DNA from 2 places in the Rhizobium sp. X9 genome. Region 2 is predicted to be linked to the other one. Evidence: predicted binding sites of a transcription regulator. Region 2 holds the regulator's gene; the other holds the start of a gene.

Region 1 (15,672 bases), 860 kb from region 2:
GGCGGCATATTGTTGCGAATCCTGCGCCGAATAGTACAAGGAAGTTCCCCAGCTTAACGAGGAACGTCTACGTGACCAGCGTCGAACTCGATGCCATCGATCTGAAAATCCTGCGCGAATTGCAGCGCGACGGGCGTATGACCAATGTGGAGCTGGCCGAAAGGGTCGGAATTTCGGCTCCGCCGTGCCTCAGGCGCGTCCGCAAGCTGGAAGAAGCCGGCGTGATCGAGGGTTATCACGCCATGTTGAACGCGCCGAAGCTCGGTTTTGATCTCGTAGCCTTCTGCATGGTCGGCCTCAAGCGCCAGTCGGACAGCAATCTGAAGGCGTTTGCGGCGGCGACAGCCGGGTGGTCGCTGGTGCGTCAGGCCTGGATGGTATCAGGCGAAAGCGATTTCCTGCTGCATTGCGTTGCGAGAAACCTGACCGAGTTCCAGGATTTTGTGATCGAGGTTCTGACGGCCGACGAGAATGTCGATACAGTGCGCACCATGCTCACCATCCGCCAGGTCAAGCGCGTCGGCCTCGTGGAAATCTGACCCTTCCGTCATTCCGGCCTTGAGCCGGAATCCAGCCAGCCCAAGTCCTCGGGCTGAAAAGACTCTCTCCGCCGCGCAGACGCGCGTCGGCTGGATTCCGGCTCAAGGCCGGAATGACGGAAGGAGGGAGATGCCTGCATATGGAATTTTGTTAGGTATCGTGGCGCTCAAAAGCGCGCACGGCGTTTTATCCGCGCCGCAGCGCTTCGTAGACTTCGCCAAGGCTTGTCGCCTCTTTCTCCAGGGGAAAAGTGCTGCGCACATGCACAAGTCCGGCATTTGCGTGGCTTTTGGCCAGAGCCGGATTGGCAAGATAGGTCTTTATCGCATCCCGCAGGGACGTGTAGTCACCGGCTTCGACGACCGCGCCGGTCTCGCCTTGAACGATCATTTCCTCGTATGCGCCGGCATTGCTGGCAACGACGGCGGTTTCGGACGCCATGGCTTCAAGCGGCGTCAATCCGAAACCCTCGTTGCGCGACGGTGCCACATAAAGCGTCAACCGCCGATACCACGGCTTGATGTCGTCGACTTCGCCCTGAAACACGATCCGGTCCGAAAGGCCGGCCGCCGCAACATCGGCGATGAGCTTGTCGGCGAAAGCCTTGTGCTCCGCTGTCACGCGGCCCGAAACGACTGCTGTCCATTCGGGATAGTCGGGCAAAAGCTCGATCATGGCCCGCACGAAGAGGTCAGTGCCCTTCTGGTGGCGTACTCGGCCGAAGCAGCCGATCAGATATTGCCCCGGCAGCCCGGTCGAAGCGATCGTATCCTCGGGGCCGGTTGCCGGATGAAACAGGTCGGTGTCGACGCCATGCATGACGACGCGATGGGGAACCTGCAGAAACGAGCCGGAGCGGCCGTTTGTCGCGACAACCGCATCCATCTTCGAAATCAGAAAGCGGGTATAGGCGGAATGCCGCCTCTGTGCTGCCGAAGTAAACAGCAGCTTGATCTTCATGCGCAGCACGTCACGCATGAGAATGCCGGGCAACATTTCAAGATTGCGACGGGCGTGCCAGATGCGGGGGGTGCCCAGAGGGCCGTTTTGCCAGAGTTGCCACAGATCACCGAAGCGCACATGTGGCAGGTGCTGCGGCAGGCCGGGCCCGATGACCGCCACCTTCTGGCCCAGCCGGTTCTGCACCGGAATAAGCTGCACGATGGTGGAGGTGACGCCGGAAAGCCTGCGCTTGAAGTTCGGCGCAAGCACCTGCACATCTTTCAGACTGGCATGGGGCAAGATGGGCTTCCGTCTTTACGGCTGGAGCGTGATTTGGAAATTCAACACGTCAGAAAGCAATGCGCCCGCAAGGGCGCACCGCATGTCAGGGCAATCAGCCCCACTGTACCGCGAGAATTTCATAGCCCTTTGCGCCGCCCGGCGCGTTGACTTCGATGCTGTCGCCAACTTCCTTGCCGATGAGGGCACGGGCGATGGGTGAGGAAATGGAAATGCGGCCTGCCTTCACATCGGCCTCCTGGTCGCCGACGATCTGGTAGGTCTTTTCCTCGTCGCTATCCTCATCGATCAGCTTTACCGTGGCGCCGAACTTGATCTTGGAACCGGACATCTTGGAAAGGTCGATGACTTCCGCGCGCGCGGTCAGGTCTTCGAGCTCGGTGATGCGGCCTTCATTATGGCTCTGAGCTTCCTTGGCAGCGTGGTATTCGGCGTTTTCCGAAAGGTCGCCATGGGCGCGCGCTTCGGCAATCGCCTCGATGATACGGGGACGTTCCTCCTGCTGGCGAAAGCGCAGCTCCTCCTGCAGCTTGACGAATCCACCCTGAGTCATCGGTACTTTTTCTACCATTTTTTTATCCTTCGCATTCCGGTCGCTTTACTTGCAGACACAAAAAGAAACAGGTTCCGGAGAGGAACTCCGGAACCATGCCAAAATCAGAACTGAGCCGACTATATCAGAAGACGACAGCGAAATGCCAGCAAATTTGAGACGGGCATATTTCTCCATTCATTCAGGGCTTTAACCGATAAGATTGACATTTTTCAATAGAACATATAGTGAACATTGCCATGAAGAAGTCAATCAGGCAACGGCTGGCCATTCTCTCCGATGCGGCCAAATACGATGCGTCCTGTGCCTCCAGCGGCACGACGAAACGCAGCTCTGCCGCATCAGGCGGACTTGGGTCCACAGAGGGGTCCGGCATCTGCCATGCCTATGCACCGGATGGGCGCTGCATTTCGCTCTTGAAGATACTGCTCACCAATTTCTGCATCTATGATTGCGCCTATTGCATCAACCGTTCCTCCAGCAATGTCGAGCGGGCGCGGTTTACCGCCGAGGAGGTGGTGTGGCTGACGCTGGAGTTCTACCGGCGCAATTATATCGAAGGGCTGTTTCTCTCCTCCGGCATCATCCGCTCGTCTGATCACACAATGGAAGAGATGGTGCGGGTGGCGCGGGAACTGCGTGTCACGCATGGTTTTCGCGGCTATATTCATCTGAAATCCATTCCGGAAGCATCGCCAAAGCTGATTGAGGAAGCGGGGCTTTACGCCGACCGGCTGTCGATCAACATCGAATTGCCGACCGATAGCGGCGTCAGCCGTTTTGCGCCGGAAAAGCAACCCGCCAATATTCGCCGCTCGATGGCCGATATCCGCTTGAAGATCGAGGAGGCGGGAGAACCGACTGTCAGGACCCGAAAGACCAAACGCTTTGCGCCTGCCGGACAGAGTACGCAGATGATCGTGGGGGCGGATGGGGCTGATGACAGCACCATTCTTTCCACCAGCGCCCGGCTTTATGGAAGCTATGGTTTGCGGCGTGTCTATTATTCGGCGTTCAGCCCCATTCCGGATTCCTCCAAAAACCTGCCGCTTATCAAGCCGCCCTTGATGCGCGAGCACAGGCTTTATCAGGCGGACTGGCTCTATCGTTTTTACGGCTTCGACATTGGTGAAATAACCGCGATCGGCGGAGACGGCATGCTGGATCTCGATATCGACCCGAAGCTTGCCTGGGCGCTCAAAAATCGCGACCGTTTTCCGATGGACGTCAATGCGGCGGATCGCGAAATGTTGCTGCGCGTGCCCGGCTTCGGCACCAAGACGGTCGCTTCAGTCCTGTCATCGCGCCGGTTTCGGCGGTTGCGGCTGGAGGATATCGCCCGCTTCGGTGTCTCGCTGAAAAAGGTGAAGGCCTTCATTGTTGCCGAAGGCTGGACGCCGGTCAAACTGACCGAGCGCCCGGATCTGCGGGCGATGTTTGCCCCGCAGCCCGAACAATTATCGCTGTTGTGATGTATGGTCCGGTTCTGGAAGGGCGGGGTGATTTCAGCGAGTGGCGTGATGCGGCACGTGCCGCGCTCGCTGCGGATGTGCCGCCGGAAGCGATTGACTGGCGGCTGCGGGATGAGGGGGCCGGGTTTCTCGATTTTGCCGGAGAGCCGTTGCCCGTGTCCGGTGCAGGGGGCGCGCAGGTTTCCGTTCCGGCCTCTTTCGTGGCTTTGGCGCAAGCCATTATCTGTCACAGTGATCCAGGCCGTTTCGCACTGCTTTACCGGCTGCTGTGGCGGCTGAAGCGGGATCGTGCGCTCTTGCAGTTCAAGTCCGATGCGGATGTTTCCGAAGCCCGGCGGCTTGAAAAATCCGTTCGCCGCGATTGTCACAAGATGACGGCCTTCGTTCGCTTCAAGGAAATACCCTTGCCGCAGGGGCAGGGCGGGCGGCGGCGCTTCGTCGCATGGTTTGAGCCGGATCACTTCATCGTCGAGCGCACAGCGCCGTTTTTCCAGCGCCGGTTTACAGATATGGACTGGCTGATCGCCACACCGAACGGCTCCGCGCAGTGGGACGGACACGTGCTGAAGACATCGCGGCAGGCGGCGCCGAAGCCTGAACTGACGGATGAGACGGACGAGCTCTGGCGGACCTATTATGCCAACATATTCAATCCGGCGCGTCTTAAGATAAAGGCGATGACGGCGGAGATGCCGAAGAAATACTGGAAGAACCTGCCCGAAGCCGACCTTATTCCGGGTCTCGTTCTGGGGGCCGAGGCGCGGGTGCTGGAAATGGCGGCAAAGGCGGCAAGCCAGCCGCAACCGTTTCACCACCGCCTGCAGGCCGCAGCCTCTGCGCGGGAAGAGCCGCAACCGGTGCCGGACGGCACGCTCGCCTCTCTGGCGCGGGAGGCTGGCCAATGCACGCGGTGCGCCTTGCATTGCAAGGCAACGCAGACGGTCTTCGGTCAGGGGCCGGAGAATGCGAAGGTCATGATCGTCGGCGAACAGCCGGGGGATCACGAGGATCTGGCCGGACAACCTTTCGTCGGTCCCGCCGGCCAGCTGTTCAACCGGACGCTGGCTGAAACCGGCATTGACCGCAAAAAGCTTTATGTCACCAATGCCGTCAAACACTTCAAATATGAGGCCCGCGGCAAACGGCGCATTCACCAGCGGCCGGATGCGGGCGAAGTGCAGCAATGTCGCTGGTGGCTTAACCAGGAAATTGCGCTGGTGCGACCGAAGCTCATCGTTGCCATGGGCGCCACGGCGCTTTACGCGCTGACCGGCGGCAAGGAAAAGGTCTCTGATGTCCGGGGCCGCCCGATACCGATGCAGGAGGAGCGGACGCTCTTTGTCACGGTGCACCCATCCTATCTTCTTCGCCTTCCCGATTCACAGCAAAAGGATGCGGAAATGCAGAATTTCAGGAAAGAAATTGAGTTTATAAGGTTATTTGAATAGATTATTTTGTATGTTCGTATATTATTATAGATGATCATTTTAATTTGCGTGAATGTAATTTACTTTTTGTTTATTGGTTATTTTTATTGAAATTTTATACTTAATACTATAATTGCATCCGTTCTATTTATTTATTGTGTGGGCGTATGATGCTTGGCGAACTGGATCTTGCAACAGTGATACTGATGCAAAAGTGTTCTTACATTGTTGGGATGCTGAGTTTTATATATCTGAAGATCACAAACCGCGGTTTGCGCGGTCCGACGGCGCTTGCTGCGGGTTTTGCAGCCATGGCGATCGGCTCCACGCTCGCCGGTTACGGTGAGTGGGGCATCATGTCGCCGGCCTTGTGGCAACTCGGCAGCATCATCTTCGGTATTTTGGGTTATGCACTGATCTGGCTCGGCCTTAAAATCCTGAGTAACGGACGCTCTGCCGGCAGGAGGACCATATTTGTCGTCGGCCTCATTGCCCTGCTGGCGATTGTCCTTGCGCAGCAGGTGGCTGACAACAACACATATCGTGCGGCCCTGTTCAACGGTTGTGCCGCTCTGGCCTATCTTGCCGGGGCGGGCGGGCTTTTCGCAAGGTGGCGCAAGGAGCCGCTCCTGTCCCGTCTGGCGCTTGGTGCGATCACCGGTGTTTCGGGCCTGATTTCGCTGTCGGTGGTGAAGAGCGTGCTTTTCCCCGATTACGCCACCATCAATCTGGTCGATGCGTTTTTCTTCATCATCATGTTGAACTTCGCGATCGCCCTGTTCGTGATGATGCTGGTGGCTGAGCGGTCCGAGCGGAAATTGCTGGTTCTCGCCAACACCGATCCGCTGACGGGCGTGAAGAACCGCCGCTTCTTCTTCCAGGCCATGCCGGCGGTGCCCGATCCCACCGATGCGGCCATGTTGCTCGACGTCGATCACTTCAAGTCGATCAACGATCGCTTCGGACACGCCGTCGGCGACAGCGTTCTTCAGGAAGTGGCAAAGCGCATTGGCGGCAGCATTCGCGGCGGCGATGTGCTGGCGCGTTATGGCGGCGAGGAATTCATCATCTTCCTGCCCGGTGCGGGCGTCCAGAAGGCCTGCATGATCGGCGAACGCATTCGCGATGCGGTGTCTGTAACCGACGTCGATTGCGGTGGTTTGCGTGTGGGCGTGACCATCAGCATCGGCGTCGCAACCACCGGCGAAATGCGCTGCGATCTCCAGACATTGGCGGAGATGGCGGATCGCGCGCTTTATCGGGCAAAGACCGAGGGGCGCAATTGCGTTCGCGAGGCGCTCGCGGCCTAGCACAAGCTGCAGCGGCGCATCGCATACACCGGCGTCTCCTCAGCCGCTGGCAGCTCCGTCAGGTCGGGTTGGCGGATCGTTCACTTCATTCGCCGTGGCGCGCTGGCAGAGGGCTTCTTTCAGCAGAATCTCGATCAGCGCGTTGATACTGCGCAATTCATCGCTCGCCGCGTGCCTGATCCTGTTCAATAGAGCGGGTTCGATCCGCAGCGGAAAGGCCACCCGCTCCGGTCCCGGGGGACGCCCTGCCATCGCTCAACTCCGCCGAGCGATGTTGACCACCGACGGAGCGTTCCCGTCGCCCATTGGCATGATCAGCAGGTCCGAGATCACGGTGGTGTCTGGCCGCGGCAGCACGGCGCCGGTGATTTCGCGCACATCGCCATGGCTGCCAATGGCTGAGGGCGGTTTGTCGGCAATGGATAAGGACATCATGGGTCTCGCTGAAGGATGATGTCTTTTTGCTAACGGACCGGGATTGCAGCCCCATTACGCAAAACCAAAACGCCGCAGGCATTTGAATGACCTGCGGCGTTTGTTTTGTTCTCTTGCGATCAGCTTACTGGAAGTAGCTCTGCAGCGGCTTCACTTCCAGATTGCCGGCCTTCAGGGCCTTGATGGCAAGGGCTGCAGCTTCCGCACCGGCCATCGTGGTGTAGTAGGGCACCTTCTGCATCAGCGTTGCGCGGCGAAGCGACTTCGAGTCGGAAATCGCCTTGTTGCTGTCGGTGGTGTTGATGACGAGCTGGACCTGACGGTTACGGATGGCGTCCTCAATATGCGGACGGCCTTCCTGCACCTTGTTGATCTTTTCGGCGTTGATGCCCTGTTCAGCGAGGAAACGCTGGGTGCCGCCGGTTGCCAGCACCTTGAAGCCGCTTTCCACAAGAATGCGGATGGCCGGCAGCACGCCTTCCTTGTCGTCGTCACGCACGGAGACGAAGACCGTGCCGGAGCGCGGCAGGTCGACGCCGGCGCCAAGCTGGCTCTTGGCGAAGGCCAGCGCGAAATCCGTGTCGAGGCCGATGACTTCGCCGGTCGAGCGCATTTCCGGTCCGAGCAGAATGTCGACGCCGGGGAAGCGGGCGAAGGGGAAGACCGCTTCCTTGACGGCGATGTGCTTCAGGTTGCGCGGATCGGGCTTCTGGCCATAGGCGGCAATCGCCGGCTCAAGCTTCTCGCCGGCCATGACGCGCGCGGCGATCTTGGCAATCGGCGCGCCGATGGTCTTCGCCACGAAAGGCACGGTACGCGAGGCGCGCGGATTGACTTCGAGAACGTAGATGGTGCCGTCCTTGATGGCGTATTGAACGTTCATCAGGCCGCCGACATTGAGAGCCTTGGCCAGCGCCGTCGTCTGGCGCTCCAGCTCGTCGAGGGTTTCCTTGCTGAGCGAACGCGACGGCAGAGAGCAGGCCGAGTCGCCCGAATGGATGCCGGCCTCTTCGATATGTTCCATGATGCCGGAGACGAAGACGTTTTCGCCGTCGCACAGCGCATCGACGTCCACTTCGACGGCGTTGGTCAGGTAGCTGTCGAACAGCAGCGGGTTCTTGCCGAGCAGGGTGTTGATCTGGCCGGTCTTGTCGTTCGGATAACGCTGCTTAATGTCCTCGGGCACCAGGCCCGGAACCGTGTCGAGCAGGTAGGTCTGGAGCTGGCCTTCCGAATGGATGATCTGCATGGCGCGGCCACCCAGAACGTAGGAAGGACGCACGACCAGCGGGAAGCCGATTTCGGAGGCGACGAGGCGTGCCTGCTCGACCGAATAGGCGATGCCGTTGTTCGGCTGGGCTAGGTCCAGCTTCATCAGCAGCTTCTGGAAGCGGTCGCGGTCTTCGGCAAGGTCGATCATGTCAGGCGCGGTGCCGAGGATCGGGATACCGTTCTTTTCCAGCGCTTCGGCGAGCTTCAGCGGGGTCTGGCCGCCAAACTGCACGATGACGCCGACCAGTTCGCCCTTTTCCTGCTCGGCGCGCATGATCTCGATCACGTCTTCGGCAGTCAGAGGTTCGAAATAGAGGCGGTCGGAGGTGTCGTAGTCGGTGGAGACGGTTTCCGGGTTGCAGTTGATCATGATCGCTTCGAAGCCGGCATCCTTCAGCGCGAAAGCGGCGTGGCAGCAGCAATAATCGAACTCGATGCCCTGGCCAATACGGTTCGGACCGCCGCCGAGGATGACGACCTTCTTGCGGTCGGAAACCTGCGCTTCAGAGCGGGCAGCACCGACGAAGGGAATTTCGTAGGTCGAATACATGTAGGCGGTCGGCGAAGCGAATTCGGCTGCGCAGGTGTCGATGCGCTTGAAGACCGGACGGACGTTCAGGCTGTTGCGCAGTTCGGCCACTTCCTTAGGGCGCTTGCCGGTGAGGCTTGCGAGGCGGGCATCCGAGAAGCCCATGGCTTTCAGCATACGCAGGTTTTCGGCATCCTTCGGCAGGCCATGTTCGCGGATGCGGGCTTCCGTATCCACGATGGCCTTGAACTGGTCAATGAACCAGGGGTCGATCTTGCTGTTTTCGTGAACTTCTTCCGCCGTCATGCCCATGCGCAGAGCCTGTGCGACCATGCGCAGGCGATCCGGGGTCGGCGTGCCGATGGCGGCGCGGATGGCGTTCTTGGAGCCTTCGCCTTCCTCAAAGCCGGGAATCTCGATTTCATCGAGACCGGTGAGGCCGGTTTCCATGCCGCGCAGGGCCTTCTGCAGCGATTCCGCGAAGGTGCGGCCGATGGCCATGACTTCACCGACCGACTTCATGGCGGTGGTGAGGATCGGCGAGGCGCCGGGGAATTTCTCGAAGGCAAAACGCGGGATCTTGGTGACGACGTAGTCGATCGACGGTTCGAACGAGGCAGGTGTCGCGCCGCCGGTGATGTCGTTTTCCAGCTCGTCCAGCGTGTAGCCGATGGCAAGCTTGGCGGCGATCTTGGCGATAGGGAAGCCGGTTGCCTTGGAGGCGAGAGCAGAGGAGCGCGAGACGCGCGGGTTCATTTCGATGACGACAAGACGGCCGTCCTTCGGGTTGACGGCGAACTGCACGTTCGAGCCGCCGGTTTCCACGCCGATCTCGCGCAGCACCGCGATGGAGGCGTTGCGCATGATCTGGTATTCCTTGTCGGTCAGCGTCAGCGCTGGCGCAACCGTGATCGAGTCGCCGGTGTGGACGCCCATCGGATCGATGTTTTCGATGGAGCAGATGATGATGCAATTGTCCGCCTTGTCGCGGACGACTTCCATCTCATATTCCTTCCAGCCGAGAACCGATTCTTCGACCAGAACTTCCGTCGTCGGCGAGGCGTCGAGGCCGCCCGACACGATATCGAAGAATTCAGAGCGGTTATAGGCAATGCCGCCGCCGGTGCCGCCAAGCGTAAACGACGGGCGGATGATGGCGGGCAGGCCGACATGATCGATGGCCTGGGCGGCAATCGCCATGGCATGCGCCATGTAACGCTGCTTGCGGTCGGTTTCGCCGAGGTTCCACTGGTTTTCGAGGTCGTCCAGCGCCTTGTCGAGATCGGGGCCGGAAAGCTTGCCCTTCAGTTCGGTGCGGGCAGCTTCGTGCTTCTTGCGGTCGGCGTCCTTGATCTCGGTGGCGTTGGCCAGCATCGATTTCGGCGTTTCGAGGCCGATGCGCGCCATGGCTTCGCGGAAGAGCGCGCGGTCTTCGGCCATGTCGATGGCTTCGGGCTTTGCGCCGATCATTTCCACGTTGTAACGGTCGAGAACGCCCATGCGCTTGAGAGAAAGCGCGGTGTTGAGCGCGGTCTGGCCGCCCATGGTCGGCAGAAGCGCGTCCGGACGCTCCTTGGCGATGATCTTGGCGACGACTTCAGGCGTGATCGGCTCGACGTAAGTTGCGTCGGCAAGGCCCGGATCGGTCATGATGGTCGCCGGGTTGGAGTTGACCAGGATGACCCGGTAACCCTCTTCCTTCAGCGCCTTGCAGGCCTGCGTGCCGGAATAATCGAATTCACATGCCTGACCGATGACGATCGGTCCCGCGCCGATGATGAGGATGGACTTGATATCTTGGCGCTTCGGCATGGCTCTCTCGTTCCGCGTTTTGGTTGCGCAAAACACCAGCCAGGGTGGAAGATCACCGGCCGGGGCGCGCAATTCAAATGTTTTCAGGCTAGAAGCGGCTTATAGGCAAATGTTTTTGAGAACGGAACCCCATAAATTCCGGAATCGACAGAAACTCTTAACCGGCAGGGGCATGCGCGGCGAAACGGGCCTGCACTGCCGCATTATGGGAGCGGCTGACGGGGATTTCCGTGCCGTCTCGGGTCATCACATGCAGGCGACCAGCCTGCTTGCGCAGTGAGACGACGTCGGCATCGGCAATCCAGTGCGACCGGTGCACCTGCAAGCCCTGCGTATCGCCAATTTCGTTCATCGCATCGGCAAAACGTAACAGAACCAGCTGACGTCCCCGCGTCGTCACCACCTCGGTGTAGTGATCCCGCACGGAAAGACGCAGCAGATTTCCGCGCCGTTCCGGCCCGAGGCGATCAAGAATGGCGGGACGCTCCTTTTCAGACGGCGGTGGCGCGGTTTCCGCTTCCACCTCTCTTGTCGCGCCGGCCGTGTTTGCGGCGCCGGCTGTCAGGCAACTGAGGAAACAGAATATAAGGCAAAGCGGCAGAGCAGCCTGCGCATCTTCCCCAACCGAGGCGATATCGGAGGATTGTCCGAGGAATAGATGGTTGGCGAGAGTTATCATGGCGCCGACCGGCAGTGCGGCGACGATCGCCCCCACCATTGCCCGCGCAAGCGAGCTTGAAAGTGTCCGTGTCAGCGCGGCATTGGCGAAGGCCGAAAAACTGGTTGTGATGATCCAGCCCGTGGCAAGCAGTAGCGTCCAATAGGCAGCCCTTGGCCAGAAGGTCATTTTCTGGCCCGTGCCATAGGGACCGGTCACGATGAACAGAACGACGATGGCGACGAACATGCTCCACAGCGAGCGGGAGCGTCCCAAGGCTTGCAATTGGCGAAGCGTGGATTGCACGACAGTGCCGTTCACGAAATTCTCCCGCTGTTTGCGCCATTCCGGTTGAGCCGCGTCATGTTTCGCTGAAATTGCCGCCGAGTTCAACCGGGTGAGAAAAATGTCCCTTCAACCTCTTCTTGATGCGCCCTTCGCCGTTCAGCTGCATGTGGCGACAGTCATTCCCGCCGCCATCATCGGCGCGGTGGTTTTGTTTTTTCCGAAAGGGACGCCTCTTCACCGGTTGCTGGGCAAGATCTGGGTGGCGCTGATGGTTGTCACGTCGTTCTCGACATTCTTCATACATGAGCTGAATGTTTTCTACGGCCTCAGCCCGATCCACCTTATGTCGCTTTTCACCATATATGGCTGTCTGCAATCCGTGTATTTCGCACGCCGGGGTGACATCAAGCGCCATATGCGGATTATGCAGGGTGTCTATCTCGGTGGCATCGTCATTGCCGGCGGTTTTACCTTCCTTCCCGGGCGCATCATGAATGGCGTTGTTTTCGGCAATGGCGGGCAGGATTTTCTGACGCTGTCAGTCGGGGGGCTGCTGTTTGTTTTCCTGTTCGTTGTGGTTTTCAGGCAAAGGCGGCGCGCCGCCTGAGACAGGCCAAGCTTTCTTCCGGAACAAGATGTATTATAGTGCCGTTATAAGGCAGCTTGTTGAGGCGACGTTCGCCGGGAGAAAAGTATGGAATGGAGAGGGCGTCGCCAGTCGGACAATATCGAGGACCGGCGCGGCATGTCAGCGGGATCGGGCTCATCGGGTAACGATCCTTTTTCCCGTGGCGGGATGCGTGTGCCGATCGGGCGTCGCGGTGGCGGCATTGGCATCGGTGGTATTCTGGTCATTCTGGTGATCAGCTGGGTGCTTGGCATCAATCCGCTGACGCTGCTTTCCGGCGGCGATATTTCACTGGATGGCGGCGGCACGACGCAGCAATCCGGCACCCAGCAATCCGGTACGCGCCCGCAGGGTCAATCGACCGATGAGACGACGGCGTTCGTGCGGACCGTGCTGGCTGAGACCGAAGATACCTGGAGCGGCATTTTCCAGTCCGCCGGTGAGACCTATCAGAAACCGACGCTGGTGCTGTTTTCGGGCCAGGTATCTTCCGCCTGCGGTTATGCTTCGGCCGCCAGCGGTCCGTTCTATTGCCCGGGTGACCGCAAGGTCTATCTCGACACCAGCTTCTTCAAGGAATTGGACCAGCGTTTCGGCGCGGCCGGCGATTTTGCCCAGGCTTACGTGATTGCGCATGAGGTTGGCCACCACATCCAGAACCTGACCGGCGTTCTGCCGGAGTTCAACCGCCGCCGCCAGTCGATGAGCCAGGTGGATGCCAACAAGATGTCGGTGCGTGTGGAGCTTCAGGCGGATTGTTATGCCGGCATCTGGGGCAAGTTCACCGAACAGAAGGGTATTCTGGAAACCGGCGACCTCGAGGAAGCGCTGAACGCCGCTCACCAGATCGGCGACGACACCCTGCAGAAGCAGACCCAAGGATATGTGGTGCCTGACAGTTTCAACCACGGTACCTCGGCGCAGCGCATGGAATGGTTCAAGCGCGGCTTCCAGAACGGCCGTGTCGAGGATTGCGACACCTTCTCGGCGAATATCTGAGCATACAAAAAGGGGGCTTTTCAGCCCCCTTATTTGTTCAGCGCATCAGCAACGCCACGGCATACATGCCGAGCGCGAAGATCGTGTGTGCAACGAGGTTGAGAATACGAACCTTGGTGGGATTGGGCGTTTTCGACGCTGCCCAGCCGATGCCGAGACCCGGCTGCAGCAGGAACCAGCCCGCGCCGACCGTCACGATGCCGACGATCCATGGCTGAATGAAGGATGGTTCGGCAAACCATGCGGCCGGCACTATCAGTGCCAGAACGATGCCGTAGAGAATGCCGACGGCATAATGCGAAATCCAGCCGAGCGCCAGTTCATGCTCGTAAGGTGTGGCTGTCGCGATGCTGTCGTGAAATATCCTGCCCTTCGGTACGTGCCAGAACCAGCGACCGACCGGCGCCCAGTTGGGCGCAGACTGGCCGAAAAAGCGGTGCAGCACGATTGCCCATATATCCATAAACACGGTGCCGCCAATGCCCATGGCAATGCCGCGCCAAATCAGTTCCAGCATAGATCCCTCCGAAAATCATGATCGATCAAGCTCTATCGGATCGAGCCGGTAGAGAGAACCGCGTATTGTTCGCGCGGCAAATAAAAATGGCCGGATCGCTCCGGCCATAAGAGAGGTTGAAACCTCTCCTCCGTCATCCTCGGGCGTGACCCGAGGATCCATCTCCCGGCGCACTCTGGATCCTCGGGTCAAGCCCGAGGATGACGTCGAGTGTGTAGAGACCTAGCCGATACAGAGATGGTCGGATCGCTCCCGGCCATCTCTGTCCTTGCTATCAAGCAGCACGCCCATATTCCGCCTGCCGGCGCGTTGCCGTGGCGAGCTGGAATTGCGCAAGCAGATCATTAAGCGCCGCCGCTTCCGAGGCGAGGCCATGGCTTGCCGCCGTCTGTTCCTCGACCATGGCGGCATTCTGCTGTGTGCCCTGATCGATGGTGTTGATGGCGGTGTTGATTTCCTGAAGGCCGGTCGACTGTTCGCGCGACGATGTCACAATGGCGTCGATGTGGCGGTTGATCTCCTGGACTTCGCGAACGATGGTTTCCAGCGCCTTGCCGGCATTTCCGACGAGATCGACGCCGGACTGCACCTGCGATGTCGAGGCGTTGATCAGCGTCTTGATCTCCTTCGCCGCATTGGCGGAGCGCTGTGCAAGTTCGCGCACTTCCTGTGCGACGACGGCAAAACCCTTGCCCGCTTCACCGGCGCGCGCGGCCTCCACACCGGCGTTCAGCGCCAGAAGGTTGGTCTGGAAAGCGATTTCATCGATGACGCCGATGATGTTGCTGATCTCGGACGATGATTTTTCGATACCTTCCATCGCGCGGACGGCGTCTCCAACGATGACGCCCGACTGTTCCGCATTGTTTCGCGTGCGATCAACGAGACGGCCGACTTCCTCGGCCCGGCGGGCGGAGTCCTTCACAGTCGTGGTGATTTCCTCAAGTGCCGCCGCAGTCTCCTCCACCGAGGCTGCCTGTTGTTCGGTGCGCCGAGCGAGATCGTCGGCGGACTGGCGGATTTCTCCAGCGCCGGCATCGATTGCCCGCGCATTCTGGCCGACGGTGCTCAAGGCCGCATTCAGCTTGGCGACGGAATTGTTGAAATCGTCGCGCAGCCGGTCGATACGGGCCACAAAAGGTGTGTCGATGCGGTAATTCAGATCGCCATTCGAAAGATGTGTCAGTCCCTTGGCGAGCGAATCCACCGCGAACTGGATGTCTGCCGCATCTTTCGCAGCCAGTCTTTCGCGGTCGTTGCGCTCCTGTTCGGAAAGCGTGCGGTTCTGTTCGGCGTCCCCTTCGAGGCGCAGGCGTTCCACGGCGTTCGACCTGAAAACAGCAACTGCCGCCGCCATCGAGCCGATCTGATCGCTGCGTTCCTGGCCCGGAATGGCAACATTGAGATTGCCGGCGGCCAGACCTTCCATGGCGGCGGTCATCTGCGTGACGGGGCGAACGATGAAACGGCTGAGAACGGTCGCGAGCAGGCCGATCATGATCGCAGCGGCGAGAATCGTGGCGATGGTTGCTGCAAGGCGAAATTGGCCGATTGCGCTATAGGCAATATCGGAATCGACGACGAAACCGAGATACCAGTCGACTGAAGGCAGGCCGGCGACGGGGATGAAACTGGTGATCTTGCCCTTGCCGTCGATCTCGGTTTGCGAAATCGCGGAGGAAATCGCCGGCGGGTTGACCTTGAAGAGATCGGTGAGCGGCTTGTCGACGAATTTCGGATCGGGGTGAATGAGGATCTTGCCGTCCTTGCTGACGAGGAAGGCATATCCGTCCGTGCCGGCATCCACGGCCTTGATCATGGTTACCAGCGAATCCAGCGAAAAGTCGCTCCCCGTCACGCCGGCCAGCTTGCCGTCGACGGAAACGGGAATGGCGGCGGTGATGATGAGGCCGCCGGTCGAGGCGTCGCTATAGGGCTCGGTCAGCACCGGCTTTCCGGCCTTGACGGCATCCAGATACCAGGGGCGCTT
Region 2 (15,672 bases):
CAAGAATGTGACGGTCAACGAGCCGCATTTCACCGGTCATTTCCCGGACCGCCCGATCATGCCGGGTGTTCTGATCGTTGAAGCCATGGCCCAGACCGCAGGTGCGATCTGCGCCCGCAGCCAGGGTGAGGGTGGTTATCTCGTCTATTTCATGACCATCGACAATGCGCGCTTCCGCAGACCCGTCGTTCCGGGCGATCGTCTGGAAATCCACGTGGTCAAGCAGCGTCAGCGCGGCAATGTCTTCAAATTCCATTGCGAGGCAAAGGTGGACGGCGTGCTGGTGGCGGAAGCCGATGTCGGCGCGATGATGATCCCCGAGGACCAGCAATGAGCACGATCGCGGCTTCGGCCAGAATTCACCCGACCGCCGTTGTCGAAGACGGCGCGGTTATCGGTGAAAATGTCGTCATCGGCGCCCTGAGCTATGTCGGCGCGAAAGTCACGCTGCACGACGACGTCAAGCTGCACAATCATGCCGTCGTCTCCGGTCTGACCGTCATCGGCCGTGGTTCGGTCATCCATCCAATGGCGGTTATCGGCGGCACGCCGCAGGCGGTACGTCACGACGGCTCGGAAACGACGCTCGAGATCGGTGAACGCTGCATCATGCGCGAAGGCGTGACGATGAATGCCGGCAGCTCCGATGGCAGCGGCAAGACGATTGTCGGCGACGACAATCTGTTCCTCGCCAATTCGCATGTAGCGCATGATTGCCGTCTCGGCAGCCATATCATCCTGTCCAACAATGTGATGCTGGCGGGACATGTGACCATCGAGGACCGGGCCATTCTGGGCGGTGGCTGCGCCGTGCACCAGTTCACCCGCATCGGTCGTCAGGCCTTCATCGGCGGGCTGTCGGCAGTCAATTACGACGTCATTCCCTATGGCATGTTGAACGGCAATCCCGGCATTCTCGGTGGCCTCAACGTCGTCGGCATGACACGCGCCGGTATAGATCGTGCGGATATCCACAAGGTCAGGCGCGTCTTCAAGCAGATATTCGAAGGCGAAGGCGCCATCCGCGCCAATGCAGCCGCGATCGACCGCGCGGAATATCTAGACTGCCCCCAGGTCATCGAAATCCTCGACTTCATCGGTGCGGATAGCGACCGCGCGCTCTCCTCGCCAAACCGGGGCAAGTGAGCAGTGACTGGCGGCGGGCGTCTCGCCATCGTGGCCGGCAGCGGCCAGCTGCCGCTCTATGTGGCAGCTGCCGCGCGCGAGATGGGCGAAAACCCCTTCATTGTGCGGTTGCGCGATGATTCCCGCTTCGACTGGACGGGTTTCGACAATGCCGTGATCAGTGTCGGCGATGTTGCCGGGCTTGGTCGTCTGCTGCGTGACAACCAGGTAGACCGCGTCGTGCTTTCCGGCGCCGTTGCGCGGCGTCCGGAATGGCGTGAAATTCGCCCCACGGTCGGCATCGTGCTGAAATTGCCATCCATCGTGCGGACCCTGCTTTCGGGCGGAGATGACGCTGTTCTGCAGATGGTCATCCAGGTCATCGGCACGCTCGGCGCAAAGGTCATAGGCGCCCATGAGATCGCCCCCGGCCTGCTTGCCACGATCGGTGCTTTTGGTGCGCAGAAACCGGCTGAGGATGATCTGCGCGACATACGCAAGGCGGCTCAGGCGGCACTTGCGCTTGGCACGCTTGATGTCGGGCAGGGTGCTGTCTCCGTCGGTGGCCGCATCGTGGCGCTGGAAGGCGTTGAGGGAACCGACGCGATGCTCGCGCGTGTTGCAGCGCTGCGCGCCGAGGGCCGCATCTCGCCCCGCCGCAGGGGCGTGCTGGTCAAGCTCTGCAAGCCACAGCAGGATATCCGCGCCGACCTGCCGACCATCGGTATCGAAACGGTGGAGAATGCGCAGAAAGCCGGGCTGGCGGGCATCGCTGTCGAAGCTGGACGGGCGCTGGTGCTCGACCGCGAAGAGATGTTGAAAGCCGCCGATCAGGCGGGCATATTCGTCTGCGGTATCGATACGTCACTGGGTGAAGACATGGTAGGCGGAGACATGGCAGGATGACGGCAACGTTGAAAGTGGCGGTCATAGCCGGCGAGGTCTCCGGTGATCTTCTGGGCGCGGACCTGATCCGTTCCCTGAAAGCCCGGTATGATGGATCCATCGAGCTGATCGGCGTCGGCGGCGAGGCGCTGGAAGTGCAAGGTCTGGTCTCGCTGTTTGATTATTCCGAGCTTTCCATCATGGGGTTTACGCAGGTCCTCAAGAAACTGCCGAAGCTCATTTCGCGGATCAACCAAACTGCGCAGGCAATCATTGCCGCAAGGCCGGATGTCCTGCTGATTATCGACAGCCCGGATTTCACCCATCGCGTCGCGAAAAAAGTCCGCAAACAATTGCCGCATCTGCCGGTCGTCAATTATGTCTGCCCGAGCGTGTGGGCGTGGAAGGAATATCGCGCCACCGCGATGTTGTCCTATGTCGATCACGTTCTCGCCCTGCTACCCTTCGAGCCGGAGGCGATGCGGCGTCTCGGCGGCCCGCCAACAACCTTTGTCGGCCATCGTCTGAGTGTTGATCACGATGTGCTCTCCGTGCGGCAGAGACGGGTGGAGCGGCCGCTTCCCGCCAATGGCGAACCGAAAACCATTCTTCTCCTGCCGGGGTCGCGCTCCACGGAAACGACGCGGCTGATGGAGCCGTTTCAGGAGGCTGCAAAAGCCTATGTCGAGCGCAACGGCCCGACGAGGTTTCTGTTGCCCACCGTGCCGCGGCAGGAGGCCCGCATCCGCGAATTGGCGGCGGCATGGCCGCAGGAGATCCGGCCAGAAATCGGCATTGATCCCGCTTTTAAATGGAATGCTTTCGCTGCTGCCGACGCGGCGATTGCGGCCTCCGGCACCGTTATTCTCGAACTCGCGCTCGCCGGCGTGCCAACCATCTCGGTTTACAAGACCGACTGGATTTTCACGATGCTGAGCAAGCGGGTGAAAACCTGGACGGGCGCGCTTCCGAACCTGATTGCCGACTATGTCGTCGTGCCGGAATATTTCAATGAGGTGGTACGGGCAGGGTCGATGCTGCGCTGGGCCGAGCGGCTCTCATCCGACACCACCGAGCGTCGGGCGATGCTGGAAGGTTATGCCCTGGTACAGGAACGCCTGCGCACCGATGTGCCCCCGGGCGAAACCGGCGCCCTTATCCTTCTCGATGTTCTGAACAGCCGCAGACAGCAAGGCTGAGCCGGCAGCGATCTTGTCTGGCTCCTACTGGACGTCGGGCCGGGCAGGGTGCTGCTTCTTCTCGATGGTCGTATCCAATAAAAAAGGCCGGCGGATAAACCCCGCCGGCCTTTTGATATTGGACGATTTCCCGGCTTAACGCTTGGAAACCGGAACGTAATCGCGCTTGCCGGCGCCCGTGTAGAGCTGACGCGGACGACCGATGCGCTGCTGCGGGTCTTCGATCATTTCGTTCCACTGCGCGATCCAGCCGACGGTGCGCGCAAGCGCGAACAGCACGGTGAACATGGTCGTGGGGAAGCCGAGAGCCTTCAGCGTGATACCCGAATAGAAGTCGACGTTCGGGTAAAGCTTCTTTTCGACGAAATAAGGATCGGAAAGGGCGATCTTTTCCAGTTCCAGCGCGACCTGCATGATCGGATCGTCGGAATTGCCGGTGGCTTCCAGCACTTCGTACATCGTCTTCTGCATGATCTTGGCGCGCGGGTCGTAGTTCTTGTAGACGCGGTGGCCAAAGCCCATCAGGCGGAACGGATCGTTCTTGTCCTTGGCGCGGGCGATGTATTCGGGAATACGATCAACCGTGCCGATTTCGTTGAGCATGTTGAGTGCCGCTTCGTTGGCGCCGCCATGTGCGGGACCCCAAAGGCAGGCAATGCCCGCTGCAATACAGGCGAAGGGGTTTGCACCCGACGAACCTGCAAGACGCACCGTGGAGGTGGACGCATTCTGCTCGTGATCGGCATGCAGGATGAAGATGCGGTCCATGGCGCGTGCCAGAACCGGATCGACCTTGTATTCCTCGCAAGGCACGGCAAAGCACATGTGCAGGAAGTTGGAGGCGTAATCGAGATCGTTCTTCGGGTAAACGAAGGGCTGGCCGATATGATACTTGTAGGCCATGGCGGCGATCGTCGGCATTTTCGCGATCATGCGCAGGGAAGCGACCATGCGCTGGTGCGGATCGGTAATGTCGGTCGAGTCGTGATAGAAGGCCGAGAGAGCGCCGACCGTGCCGCACATGACGGCCATCGGATGCGCGTCGCGGCGATATCCGGTGAAGAAGCGGCTCATCTGTTCATGCACCATGGTGTGGCGCGTGACGCGGGTGTCGAAGTCCTTCTTCTGAGCCGCGGTCGGCAGTTCGCCGTAAAGCAGCAAATAGCAGGTTTCCAGGAAGTCGCCCTGTTCGGCGAGCTGCTCGATGGGGAAGCCACGATGCAGGAGAACGCCCTCGTCACCATCGATATAGGTGATCTTGGATTCGCAGGAGGCCGTCGACGTGAAACCCGGGTCATAAGTGAAAGAGCCCGTGTGCTTGTACAGCGTGGCGATATCGACGACGCTTGGTCCAATCGTGCCTTCCCTGACCGGGAGTTCGACCTGTTTTTCGCCAAGTGTCACTGTAGCGCTTTTTTCCGTCATACTGATCCTCCGAAAACATGCGGGTGGGGGCGTTGAGACACGCCCCGCGGTTAAGCGTCTACCGATTAGCTATATGATCCTTGCGCAGATGCCAAGCTATCCGAAGGTCAAATTGTGCATTGCGGCAAACGCAATCGGGTTGCTCCGGGCTTTCCCGGCGATAGCAATTCAATCTCGGTCAACGCACCGTTAAAGGAAAGGATTGCAATCCCTCGCGCCTGCCTGCAAACCTGTTTCCAGTGCGGCAAGGGGCGGCGCAGATTGCTTGGTCAAGGGGAAAAACAGCATTTCGGATATGCCGAAACGTTGCAGGGCGGCTTGCCCGGCACGCGCGATATTCTGTTTCCTCTTCGCCGGACAAGCGATGCCACGACATACGGTACGCCCGCCATCGTTCCTGCCCGAAATCTCAAACATACCGTCACGGAAAAAATAGCCGCATGGGTGGCTGAAGAGCGCGCTTTCGGCCACGATTTTCTTTTCATTCCCGTCTTTATCGGCTGTGGCGCTGTCCTGTGGTTTTCTCTCGATGCCGCGCCGTCGTCGCTGGTTCTGGCTTTCGCTTTTGTGCTTGTCGCAGGCCTGGCGCTCATCGTCAGATATACACCTGGCTTCATGTCGGTGGCCTGCAGCCTTTTCGCTTTTGTTTTGCTCGGCATGCTTCTGGCCGATTTTGAGACCCGGCGGGCGGGAACGGTGGTGCTGGACACGCCCGTCACCACCACCATCACCGGTACGGTTGCGCGCCGGGAGGTTGATGCGCGCGGCTCCTGGCGATATGTGGTTCGGCTGACGGCGACGGAAGCGCCGACATTGTCACGTCCGCCACAGACGATTTCGGTGCTTTCACGCGGCGGCGGGCAACCGGCGGCACTTGGCGCCACCATTCGCGGCAAGGTGCGCCTTTCGCCGCCATCCGGCCCGGCCTTGCCGGGACTGAACGACTTCGCCTTCGCCTCCTATTTCAAAGGAGTAGGGGCGACCGGTTTCTTCTACAAACCGCCACAAACGCTTCCGCCACTCGCGGGTGACGTCAAGGCCGAAACTGGCTGGCTCGAACGGGCCGATATGTGGCTTTACGGACTTCGCAGCGCGATTGCCGAGCGCATACGCTTAACCATCGGCGATGATGCCGGCGCCTTCGCCGCCTCCATCGTCACCGATGAGAGACAGGCAATATCGGCGGAGACGATGGAGGCGCTGCGGCTCTCCGGCCTTGCCCATATCGTTGCGATATCCGGGCTCAACATGGCGCTGGCGTCAGGCATTTTCTTCGTTGGCCTGAGATTGGCCTTCAGCCTGTTTCCGGGCTTTGCACAGCGCTGGCCGGTCAAGAAGATCGCGGCCTTTGCAGCACTGCTGATGACACTCGCCTATTACCTCATTTCCGGTTTTGCCGTCTCCGCCGAACGCGCATGGTTGATGATGTCGGTGATGCTGATCGCAGTTCTTTTCGACCAGCCGTCTCTCAGCCTGAGAAATGTTGCCCTTTCCGCTCTGGTCATTCTGGCTTTCTCGCCATCGGAAATCATGGGGCCGAGTTTCCAGATGTCATTTGCAGCCACCATAGCGCTTGTTTCTGCCTATGCCGCCTGGAGCCGCTGGCGCATTGATCGCGACCGTCTGTTCATCGGGCGCAAACCTGCATGGATGACGGTGGCGGGAACGGTGGGCGCGGTCATCGGCGGTGTTGTCACGACGTCCCTTATCGGCGGCCTTTCGACGGCGATCTATTCGGCTGAACATTTTCACCGTGTCACCACCTATGGACTTTTCGCCAATCTGGCTGCCATGCCGCTCATGTCTTTGATCGTCATGCCATTCGGCCTTCTCGCCATGCTGCTGATGCCCTTCGGGCTCGATGCGCCGTTCCTGAAGATAATGGGGTATGGTATGGCTCTCGTCATCGAGGTTGCCAATGAGGTGGCGTCGTGGGACGGCAGCGCGGCGACGGGCCGCCCGCATGGCTGGTTCATCGGTATTGCCTCGCTGGGTTTCCTGTTGCTGACTTTGTTGCGCAGCCGGCTGGCCCTTCTCGGTATCCCGGTTCTGCTTTTCGCTTTCGCCCTGTCGGCGGCAACAACCTCCCGCGATCCGCCGGATTTGCTGGTGCACGAGGACGGCGAGCTGGTGGCGATGGTGGAGGATGGCAAGGTCTTCACGACCAAAGCGCGGCCACCGGACTTTGTTTATGGCCAGTGGCAGAGAGCGCTGTTGCTGCCGGAAAAACCCGTGCCACCGGTCGTTCTGGCGGCGGAGGCAATCGTGAGCAATGCCGTCTTGGGCCCCAAAACGAAGCTGGCGCCTAAAGAGGTCGCGGCGGTGACAAGGGAGATGACCGTTGCACTGAGAGATGCCGAGACTGGTGTTTTTACCTGCAGGAAAGGCGTGTGGTGCGCAGCGCGCGCCGGCAGCGGCGAGTGGATCATCGTTCTGGAAGACGGCCGCTTTGCCGGAACAGCCTGCGATATCGCCGATATCGTTGTTGTTTCCCGCAGAACCTCTTTCTCACAGTGCCGTTCCGGCGCGCTCCTGCTCAATCGCAACATACTGCGACGTATCGGCTCGTTGGAAATAGACTTTGCCAATATGGACCAGGCAGGGGTGGTGGGGCGGCTGCGCGCCGCAATCTCCGGAACGGACAGGCCGTGGAGCGAACATCGTTATTACGACTGGAAAAGCGGCCGTTTTGATCACGAGGTGCCGGACGCCGTCAACAGGCTGCTGGCGGCGTCAGAATGAGCCGCCAGCTTGGTTCATCAGGCCTTGGCGCGCAGATCCTCGGTCAATTGGCCGATCCCGCCGATTTCCTCTTCATGCGCCGTGTCGCGCCAGGTCTCCTTCAAACCGGCCTCATACCATTCACGCATGGCGGGCAGGGCGAGCAGCCTTTCGTAATAGCTCTTCGCTGCGGGCGAAAGATCCGCGCCGTAGGTCTGGAACCGGAATGCGACCGGGCAGAAGAAGGCGTCGACCGCCGTGAATTTAGCGCCGGCGAGATATGGTCCGCCAAATTTCGCAAGGCCTTCGCTCCAGAGCGCATCGATGCGTTTGATATCGGCCGCAAGTCCGGCATCGCCACCTTTCGGCTTTACCCTTATGCCGACAGACATGGGGTAGAGATTACGCAGCGAGGAGAAGCCCGCATGCATCTCACTGGCCGCCGAGCGTGACCAGGCTCTTGCCTGCTTGTCGCTTGCCCAGACGCCCTGATGTCTTTCGGCAAGATATTCCGCAATCGAAAGCGTTTCCCATACCTTGAAGCCTTCATCGACGAGGCAGGGAACCTTGCCGGTTGGTGAAAACGAGGCAAAGGACACGCCTTCACCGAACGGAACCAGTTTTTCATCGAAGGCGATACCAAGCGTGCGCATCAACACCCACGGCCGCAACGACCAGGAAGAATAGTTCTTGTTGGCTACATAAAGATCGTACATGGCGTATCTCCCGGATATGACGCGCATTTCTACACCTGCCGGACGTCCACGGAATATCGAAAATAATCCATGGCTCCCATAAGCCGTATTGATGAATGGCAGGGCGCAGGCATGGACGGCAGCACCCCGTCAATATCACCACTTGGAGACGGCGGAAATTCGTCACGTGACGCGATGGCGAAAATTCAATCTTGCAAAAACTTTGGCAGAAGTTCTGGCGCTGATCGCGGTCAACGGCACATGCATCGCTTCGCTATATAGACGGAAATATCGGTATGAAAATTGGATCAGTTTCTAAAAGGCGTCGATCCTGAAGGTCGCAGAGTATCGCTTCCTACCGCAAAATCATGGCCTGCTCCGGACCAGCCTTCACACTTATGCAACAGACGTCACCTTCCGATGACGCCTGCTGAAAACTGAACCACGTCCGGTCCCTTATGATCAATGATAGCGGCGGATCAGCCCAACCAGCTTGCCCTGAATCTTAACCCGGTCCGGCCCGAAGATGCGGGTTTCATAGGCTGGGTTTGCTGCCTCCAGCGCGATGGATGCGCCCTTGCGGCGGAAGCGCTTCAGTGTTGCTTCCTCGTCATCCACCAGCGCCACGACGATATCGCCCGGATTGGCGGTGTTGCCGTTGCGGATGATGACGGTATCGCCGTCGAAAATGCCGGCCTCGATCATCGAATCGCCCTTGACCTCAAGCGCGTAATGTTCGCCGGTGCCCAACATGTCCACCGGCACGGCAACATCATGGGTGTTGTTCTGGATGGCGGAAATCGGCACGCCGGCGGCGATGCGGCCCATGACCGGCACGGTGACAGCCCCGCCGAAATCATTGGCAGGCGCCTTGGGGGCAGGGGCGGGTTCCGGCGCCTTCGGTTTGCCGAGACTGCCTTCGATGACGCTCGGCGAAAAGCCGCGCTGCGGCCTTGCTCCGGGCGTATAGGCCTCAGGCAGCTTGATGACTTCCAGCGCCCTCGCCCTATTAGGTAGCCGGCGAATAAATCCGCGCTCTTCGAGGGCGGTGATCAGCCGGTGGATGCCGGATTTCGAGGCAAGATCGAGTGCGTCCTTCATTTCATCGAAGGAGGGCGGCACGCCGGACTCTTTCATTCGTTCATGAATGAAGAGAAGCAATTCCTGCTGTTTGCGCGTGAGCATGAGGAAAACACCCTTGAGAATCGTAGTGGAAGTCGCGAAACAAATACAGAACGAACACTATATGTTCCATATGTGTTCTGCAATCCCCTAAAATTTCGTGAAGCAGCTATCTGTTGTTTTGATGATTTGCCTCATTGCCCGCATTTGTGCTTTTCTTCGGTCCGAACCATTGCGGCCTGGGACTGACTACGCCGCCAGCAGGAAAAAATAATGACGAAACCCGCAAGCGTCGATCATCTCGTTCTGCCCGTGCAGGCTCTCGGAATCGCTGAAAAGCGCGTTGGCGCTCTCGGTTTCACGGTTGCACCGGAGGCTCTTCATCCCTTCGGCACGCAGAACGCCTGTGTTTTTTTCGCTGACGGAACCTATCTGGAACCGCTCGCGATTTCTAATCCGGCTAAATATAATGCCTCGGTGGAGAAGGGGGATGTGTTCACCGGCAGGGATCAGGCCTTCCGGCAGCGTGATAGACAGGAGGGTTTTTCGGCGCTCGTGGCCCGAACCGATGATGCCTTTGGCGATCATGACAGGTTTGCGATCTCAGGCCTCTCGGCAGGCGATGTCTTCGAGTTTTCGCGGCCTCTCCGGATGCCGGACGGTTCGCAGGGTGAAGCGGCGTTTCGGCTTGCTTTTGCGGCGAGCGGATCGGCTGCGGATTTCTTTTTGTTCAGTTGCCAGCGGCTACAGGCCCTGCCGGGCGACCGCACGGCGCTGGAGCGTCATGCCAACGGGGTCTCTGGCCTCAGCGAAATAGTTCTGTTTTCCGGCGGCGATGCAAAGGCGGCGCGCCTGATCGAAACGGTGTTTGGCTGTGAAGGCACGATATCTCCGGATGGTGATATGGTTTTCGTGACCGGCAATGCGCACATCAGATTGACCGGAAAACCGGCTTTCGGCGGGCATGCCGTGAGTGCTTCGGATTGGAGCGACGGCGGATTGCGCGGCGCGGGCATCGTCTTTCTGTCACACGATCTTGCCGTGACAGAAGCGGTGCTTGCTGCTAATGGCGTGTCCTGCGCAAAAGCGGGCGGCCGCCTGGTGGTGCCCGCGGCACCCGGTCAGGGCGTAACATTCGCCTTCGAGGAAAAATGATGAGCGTTACGAACAATCTCAAAGTCACCGCCGGCGATGGCGCCAGCAAGGTTTTCTTCTCCAATTCTGAGCGGTTTTCGCTGATTGCCGGCCCCTGCCAGATGGAAAGCCGGGACCATGCCTTCATGATCGCCGGTGTCCTGAAGGAGCTTTGCGACAAGCTGGGAATAGGGCTTGTCTACAAATCCTCTTTCGACAAGGCGAACCGCACCTCGCTTTCCGGCAAACGCGGCATCGGCCTTGAGAGCGCGATGCAGGTTTTCGCCGATCTCAAGAAGGAATTCGGCTTTCCGGTTCTGACCGACATTCACACCGAAGAGCAATGCGCCATCGTGTCCGAAGTGGTGGACGTGCTGCAGATCCCGGCCTTTCTCAGCCGCCAGACCGATCTTCTCGTCGCCGCCGCCAGGACCGGCCGCGTCATCAACGTCAAGAAGGGCCAGTTCCTGGCGCCCTGGGACATGAAGAACGTGCTTGCCAAGCTCAATGAGAGCGGCAATCCGAATGTACTCCTGTGCGAGCGCGGTGCGTCCTTCGGATACAACACGCTGGTTTCCGACATGCGCTCGCTGCCGATCATGGCATCGCTTGGCGCGCCGGTCGTGTTTGACGCGACCCACTCGGTGCAGCAGCCGGGCGGGCAGGGTGGCTCGACGGGCGGCCAGCGCGAATTCGTCGAGACTTTGGCGCGGGCGGCCGTTGCGGTCGGCGTGGCCGGCCTCTTCATCGAGACCCATGAGGACCCGGACAATGCACCGTCCGACGGCCCCAACATGGTCCACCTGAAGGACATGCCGAAACTGCTGGAAAAGCTTCTGGCTTTCGACGCCATCACGAAAGGCTGAGGGCTGGCCGCTGCGGTGAGCGCCGTTTGAGCCAATCGATTTTAATGGCGGGCGGGCCGTTTCCGCCGTCCGCCGTCATTGTAATTTCTTCGCCATCGTCTAAGACAGGCGACGGAAAATATCTGTTCCATTCCCAAGGGAGAGACCATGACTGCCATTACCGATATCATCGCGCGCGAAATCCTCGACAGCCGCGGCAATCCGACCGTTGAAGTCGACGTTTATCTCGAAGACGGCTCCATGGGCCGCGCTGCCGTTCCGTCCGGCGCCTCCACCGGCGCGCATGAGGCGGTTGAGCTGCGCGATGGCGGCAAGCGTTATCTCGGCAAGGGCGTGGAAAAAGCGGTTGAAGCCGTCAATACCGAAATCTTCGACGCCATCGGCGGTTTCGATGCCGAAAACCAGATCCAGATCGACCAGACGATGATTGCGCTTGACGGTACGCCGAACAAGTCACGCATCGGCGCCAACGCTATCCTCGGCGTGTCGCTCGCTGTTGCCAAGGCTGCCGCTGAAGCCTCCGGCCTGCCGCTTTACCGTTATGTCGGCGGCCCCAACGCACATCTTCTGCCGGTTCCGATGATGAACATCATCAATGGCGGCGCGCATGCCGACAACCCGATCGACTTCCAGGAATTCATGATCCTGCCGGTCGGCGCAGAAAACATCCGCGAAGCCGTGCGCATGGGTTCGGAAGTCTTCCATACGCTGAAGAAAGAACTGGCCGCGCAGGGCCATAACACCAATGTCGGCGACGAGGGCGGTTTCGCACCGGGTCTCGAAAGCGCGCCGGCAGCACTCGATTTCATCATGAAGTCGATCGAAAAGGCCGGTTACCGCCCGGGCGACGACATGTTCATCGGTCTCGACTGTGCCGCAACCGAATTCTTCAAGAACGGCAACTACGTTTATGAAGGCGAAGGCAAGACCCGTTCGCCGATCGAGCAGGCCGAATATCTGGCCGAACTCGTCGCCAAGTATCCGATCATCTCCGTCGAAGACGGCATGGCTGAAGACGACTGGGATGGCTGGAAGGCTCTGACCGATCTCGTTGGCAACAAGTGCCAGCTCGTCGGCGACGATCTCTTCGTCACCAATTCCGCACGCCTTCGCGACGGCATCAAGATGGGCGTTGCCAACTCCATTCTCGTCAAGGTCAACCAGATCGGTTCGCTCTCCGAGACGCTGGATGCGGTTGAGACGGCGCATAAGGCCGGTTACACCGCCGTCATGTCGCACCGCTCGGGTGAGACGGAAGATTCTACCATCGCCGATCTCGCAGTCGCTACCAACTGCGGTCAGATCAAGACCGGCTCGCTTGCCCGTTCGGACCGGCTCGCAAAGTACAACCAGCTGATCCGCATCGAAGAAATGCTGGGCCCGCAGGCGGCTTACGCCGGCCGTTCGATCCTGCGCGGTTAATTCCGGCAGTATTGGTTGTGATGCGGCCCGCCGCCTTGGCGGGCTCATTCAGGGGCGAGCGGTAGCATCCGCATTCCGTCACCCCGGACCCGATCCGGGGTCCAGCGCGATCAAGTCCTTGATCGCGAAAGACTCTCCCCGCAGCGCAGACGCGCTGTGGCTGGATACCGGATCAAGTCCGGCATGACGAGGGTTCTTTTGACGTCGCTGCCATTCTTAGCCCGCCCTCCGGCGGGCTTTTTTGCGCCTATTAGCCAAAGACAATTTAAGGTCAACGGATAGTTAAACAATCAGCCTTAATCTCGAGACTCAAAGGTTATGCGTTTTAAGGCTTCTCTCCGGCATGTGGACCAGACATCATAAAAAGAGACGATTCGGCCGTTTGATCGTTCCGGCCATCACGATCGCTTTTCTTTCCTATTTCGGCTATCATTCCATCCATGGCGACTTCGGCCTTCAGGCGACGGAGCGGCTGGAGCGGCAGCGTATCACCCGTACTGCAGAGCTTGCCAAGCTGACGCAGGCCCGTGTTGCGCTGGAGCGGCAGGTGGAATTGCTGAGCGACGGCTCGCTGGAACGGGACATGATCGATGAGATTTCCCGTTACCAGTTGAATATGTCCCGCACGGACGAAATCGTCATCATGAACACCTATTTCTAATTAACCGAAATCAAGTTAATTAATCTTTTGTGATTTATTCACAGCATCTTAGCGTGAATATGTGCCATGCGTTTAAAGCATTGCTGCATGGCATTTTCTTGCATATGGTACGCGCCACTCTATCCATTCAAACGGCAACTCAGGGAGGGATGAATGGCGCCGCGAAAAACCGCGTCCGTATCCGGCCGAAAGACAACGGCAAAGGCTTCAACCGAATTCACCGGTAAGAACAGCCCGGACTTTTCGAAGGAAGAAGAGCTTCACGCCTACCGTGAAATGCTTTTGATCCGCCGTTTCGAGGAAAAGGCCGGCCAGCTTTACGGCATGGGCTTCATCGGTGGTTTCTGTCACCTCTACATCGGTCAGGAAGCTGTCGTTGTCGGCATGCAGATGTCGCAGAAGGAAGGCGATCAGGTCATCACCGCTTACCGCGACCACGGCCACATGCTGGCGCTCGGCATGAGCGCGCGTGGCGTCATGGCCGAGTTGACCGGACGCAAGGGCGGCCTGTCGAAAGGCAAGGGCGGCTCGATGCACATGTTCTCCAAGGAGAAGCATTTCTACGGCGGCCACGGCATCGTCGGTGCGCAGGTTTCGCTCGGAACCGGTCTCGCTTTCGCCAACCGCTATCGCGGTAACGACAATGTCTCCGTGACCTATTTCGGTGACGGCGCCGCCAACCAGGGTCAGGTCTACGAGAGCTTCAACATGGCCGCTCTCTGGAAGCTGCCGATCATCTATATCGTTGAAAACAACCGCTACGCCATGGGCACGTCGACCGCCCGCGCCACCGCCCAGTCGAACTATTCGCTGCGCGGCCAGTCCTTCGGCATCCCCGGCATTCAGGTGGATGGCATGGACGTGCGCGCCGTCAAGGCCGCCGCCGATCAGGCGCTGGAACATTGCCGCTCCGGCAAGGGTCCGATCATTCTGGAAATGCTGACCTACCGTTACCGTGGTCACTCCATGTCCGATCCGGCGAAATACCGTTCGAAAGACGAAGTGCAGAAGATGCGCTCCGAACATGACCCGATCGAGCAGGTCAAGGCACGGCTTCTGGAGCAGGGCTGGGCAAGCGAGGATGAACTCAAGGCCATCGACAAGGATGTCCGTGATATCGTCGCCGACAGCGCAGACTTCGCCCAGAACGACCCAGAGCCGGATGTATCCGAGCTCTACACCGACATTCTGCTCTGATCGGGAAAGGGAAACCCATGCCAGTAGAAATTCTTATGCCCGCCCTTTCCCCGACCATGGAGGAAGGCACGCTTTCCAAATGGCTTAAAAAGGAAGGCGACAAGGTCACCTCCGGCGACGTGATCGCCGAGATCGAGACCGACAAGGCGACCATGGAAGTGGAAGCCGTGGATGAAGGCGTCATCGGCAAGCTGCTGATCGATGCCGGCACCGAAGGCGTCAAGGTCAACACGGCTATTGCCGTGCTTCTCCAGGACGGCGAAAGCGCCGACGACATTTCTTCTTCCGCCAAGAAAGAAGAGCCGAAGGCTGAAGCTGCAAATTCCGATTCGGATGCGGCTGGCGGCAAGACCCGCGAAGCAACCGAGGAGCCGAGCGCTGCCAAGGAAGCCGCAAAGGTTCCGGCAGCACCCAAGATTGAAGTCGCTGCCGATCCGGACATTCCGGCAGGCACGGAAATGGTGATGACGACCGTGCGTGAAGCGCTGCGCGACGCCATGGCCGAAGAAATGCGCGCCGACGAAAAAGTTTTCGTCATGGGTGAAGAAGTCGCCGAATATCAGGGCGCCTACAAGATCACCCAAGGCCTGCTGCAGGAATTCGGCGAGCGTCGCGTCATCGATACCCCGATCACCGAGCACGGTTTTGCCGGTATCGGCGTCGGTGCAGCGATGACGGGCCTGCGGCCCATCGTCGAATTTATGACTTTCAACTTCGCCATGCAGGCGATCGACCAGATCGTCAACTCGGCGGCGAAGACGCTTTACATGTCGGGTGGCCAGATGGGTGCACCGATGGTGTTCCGCGGCCCCTCGGGTGCTGCCGCTCGCGTTGGCGCTCAGCATTCGCAATGTTACGCCGCCTGGTACAGCCATATTCCGGGTCTCAAGGTCGTCATGCCTTACACGGCAGCGGACGCCAAGGGTCTCCTGAAGGCAGCCATCCGCGATCCGAACCCGGTCATCTTCCTGGAAAATGAAATTCTCTACGGCCAGAGCTTCGAAGTTCCGAAGCTCGATGATTTCGTGCTGCCGATCGGCAAGGCGCGCATTCATCGCAAGGGCAAGGATGCGACCATCGTGTCCTTCGGCATCGGCATGACCTACGCGATCAAGGCGGTTGCGGAACTCGAAAAGCTCGGCATCGACGTCGAACTGATCGATCTGCGCACCATCCGCCCGATGGATCTGCCCACCGTCATCGAATCGGTCAAGAAGACC

The links. The regulator LexA, encoded in region 2, represses DNA repair genes until DNA is damaged. The targets are predictions, from matches to a motif close to TGTTCNNNNTGTGTTCNG.
Region 1: a site for LexA is predicted at 2,552-2,569, ahead of JZY08_RS09890 (putative DNA modification/repair radical SAM protein). Genes of this name have one in related genera too.

What each region holds. Positions count from the first base shown of each region.
Region 1 covers NZ_CP071311.1:2,004,334-2,020,005, reverse strand. The annotation lists gene JZY08_RS09905 (Lrp/AsnC family transcriptional regulator) at 72-539, shown strand; gene JZY08_RS09900 (glycosyltransferase family 4 protein) at 727-1,782, opposite strand; gene greA (transcription elongation factor GreA) at 1,877-2,353, opposite strand; gene JZY08_RS09890 (putative DNA modification/repair radical SAM protein) at 2,575-3,807, shown strand; gene JZY08_RS09885 (UdgX family uracil-DNA binding protein) at 3,807-5,255, shown strand; gene JZY08_RS09880 (GGDEF domain-containing protein) at 5,405-6,544, shown strand; gene JZY08_RS09875 (hypothetical protein) at 6,584-6,796, opposite strand; gene JZY08_RS09870 (hypothetical protein) at 6,800-6,979, opposite strand; gene carB (carbamoyl-phosphate synthase large subunit) at 7,104-10,592, opposite strand; gene JZY08_RS09860 (LytTR family DNA-binding domain-containing protein) at 10,750-11,571, opposite strand; gene JZY08_RS09855 (DUF2306 domain-containing protein) at 11,657-12,145, shown strand; gene JZY08_RS09850 (neutral zinc metallopeptidase) at 12,233-13,165, shown strand; gene JZY08_RS09845 (DUF2938 domain-containing protein) at 13,203-13,682, opposite strand; gene JZY08_RS09840 (methyl-accepting chemotaxis protein) at 13,957-15,672, opposite strand, start outside.
Region 2 covers NZ_CP071311.1:1,148,113-1,163,784, forward strand. The annotation lists gene fabZ (3-hydroxyacyl-ACP dehydratase FabZ) at 1-334, shown strand, start outside; gene lpxA (acyl-ACP--UDP-N-acetylglucosamine O-acyltransferase) at 331-1,146, shown strand; gene JZY08_RS05590 (LpxI family protein) at 1,150-2,031, shown strand; gene lpxB (lipid-A-disaccharide synthase) at 2,028-3,209, shown strand; gene gltA (citrate synthase) at 3,345-4,634, opposite strand; gene JZY08_RS05605 (ComEC/Rec2 family competence protein) at 4,896-7,376, shown strand; gene JZY08_RS05610 (glutathione S-transferase family protein) at 7,394-8,071, opposite strand; gene lexA (transcriptional repressor LexA) at 8,513-9,235, opposite strand; gene JZY08_RS05620 (VOC family protein) at 9,446-10,327, shown strand; gene kdsA (3-deoxy-8-phosphooctulonate synthase) at 10,327-11,172, shown strand; gene eno (phosphopyruvate hydratase) at 11,320-12,594, shown strand; gene JZY08_RS05635 (septum formation initiator family protein) at 12,938-13,255, shown strand; gene pdhA (pyruvate dehydrogenase (acetyl-transferring) E1 component subunit alpha) at 13,409-14,452, shown strand; gene JZY08_RS05645 (pyruvate dehydrogenase complex E1 component subunit beta) at 14,470-15,672, shown strand, end outside.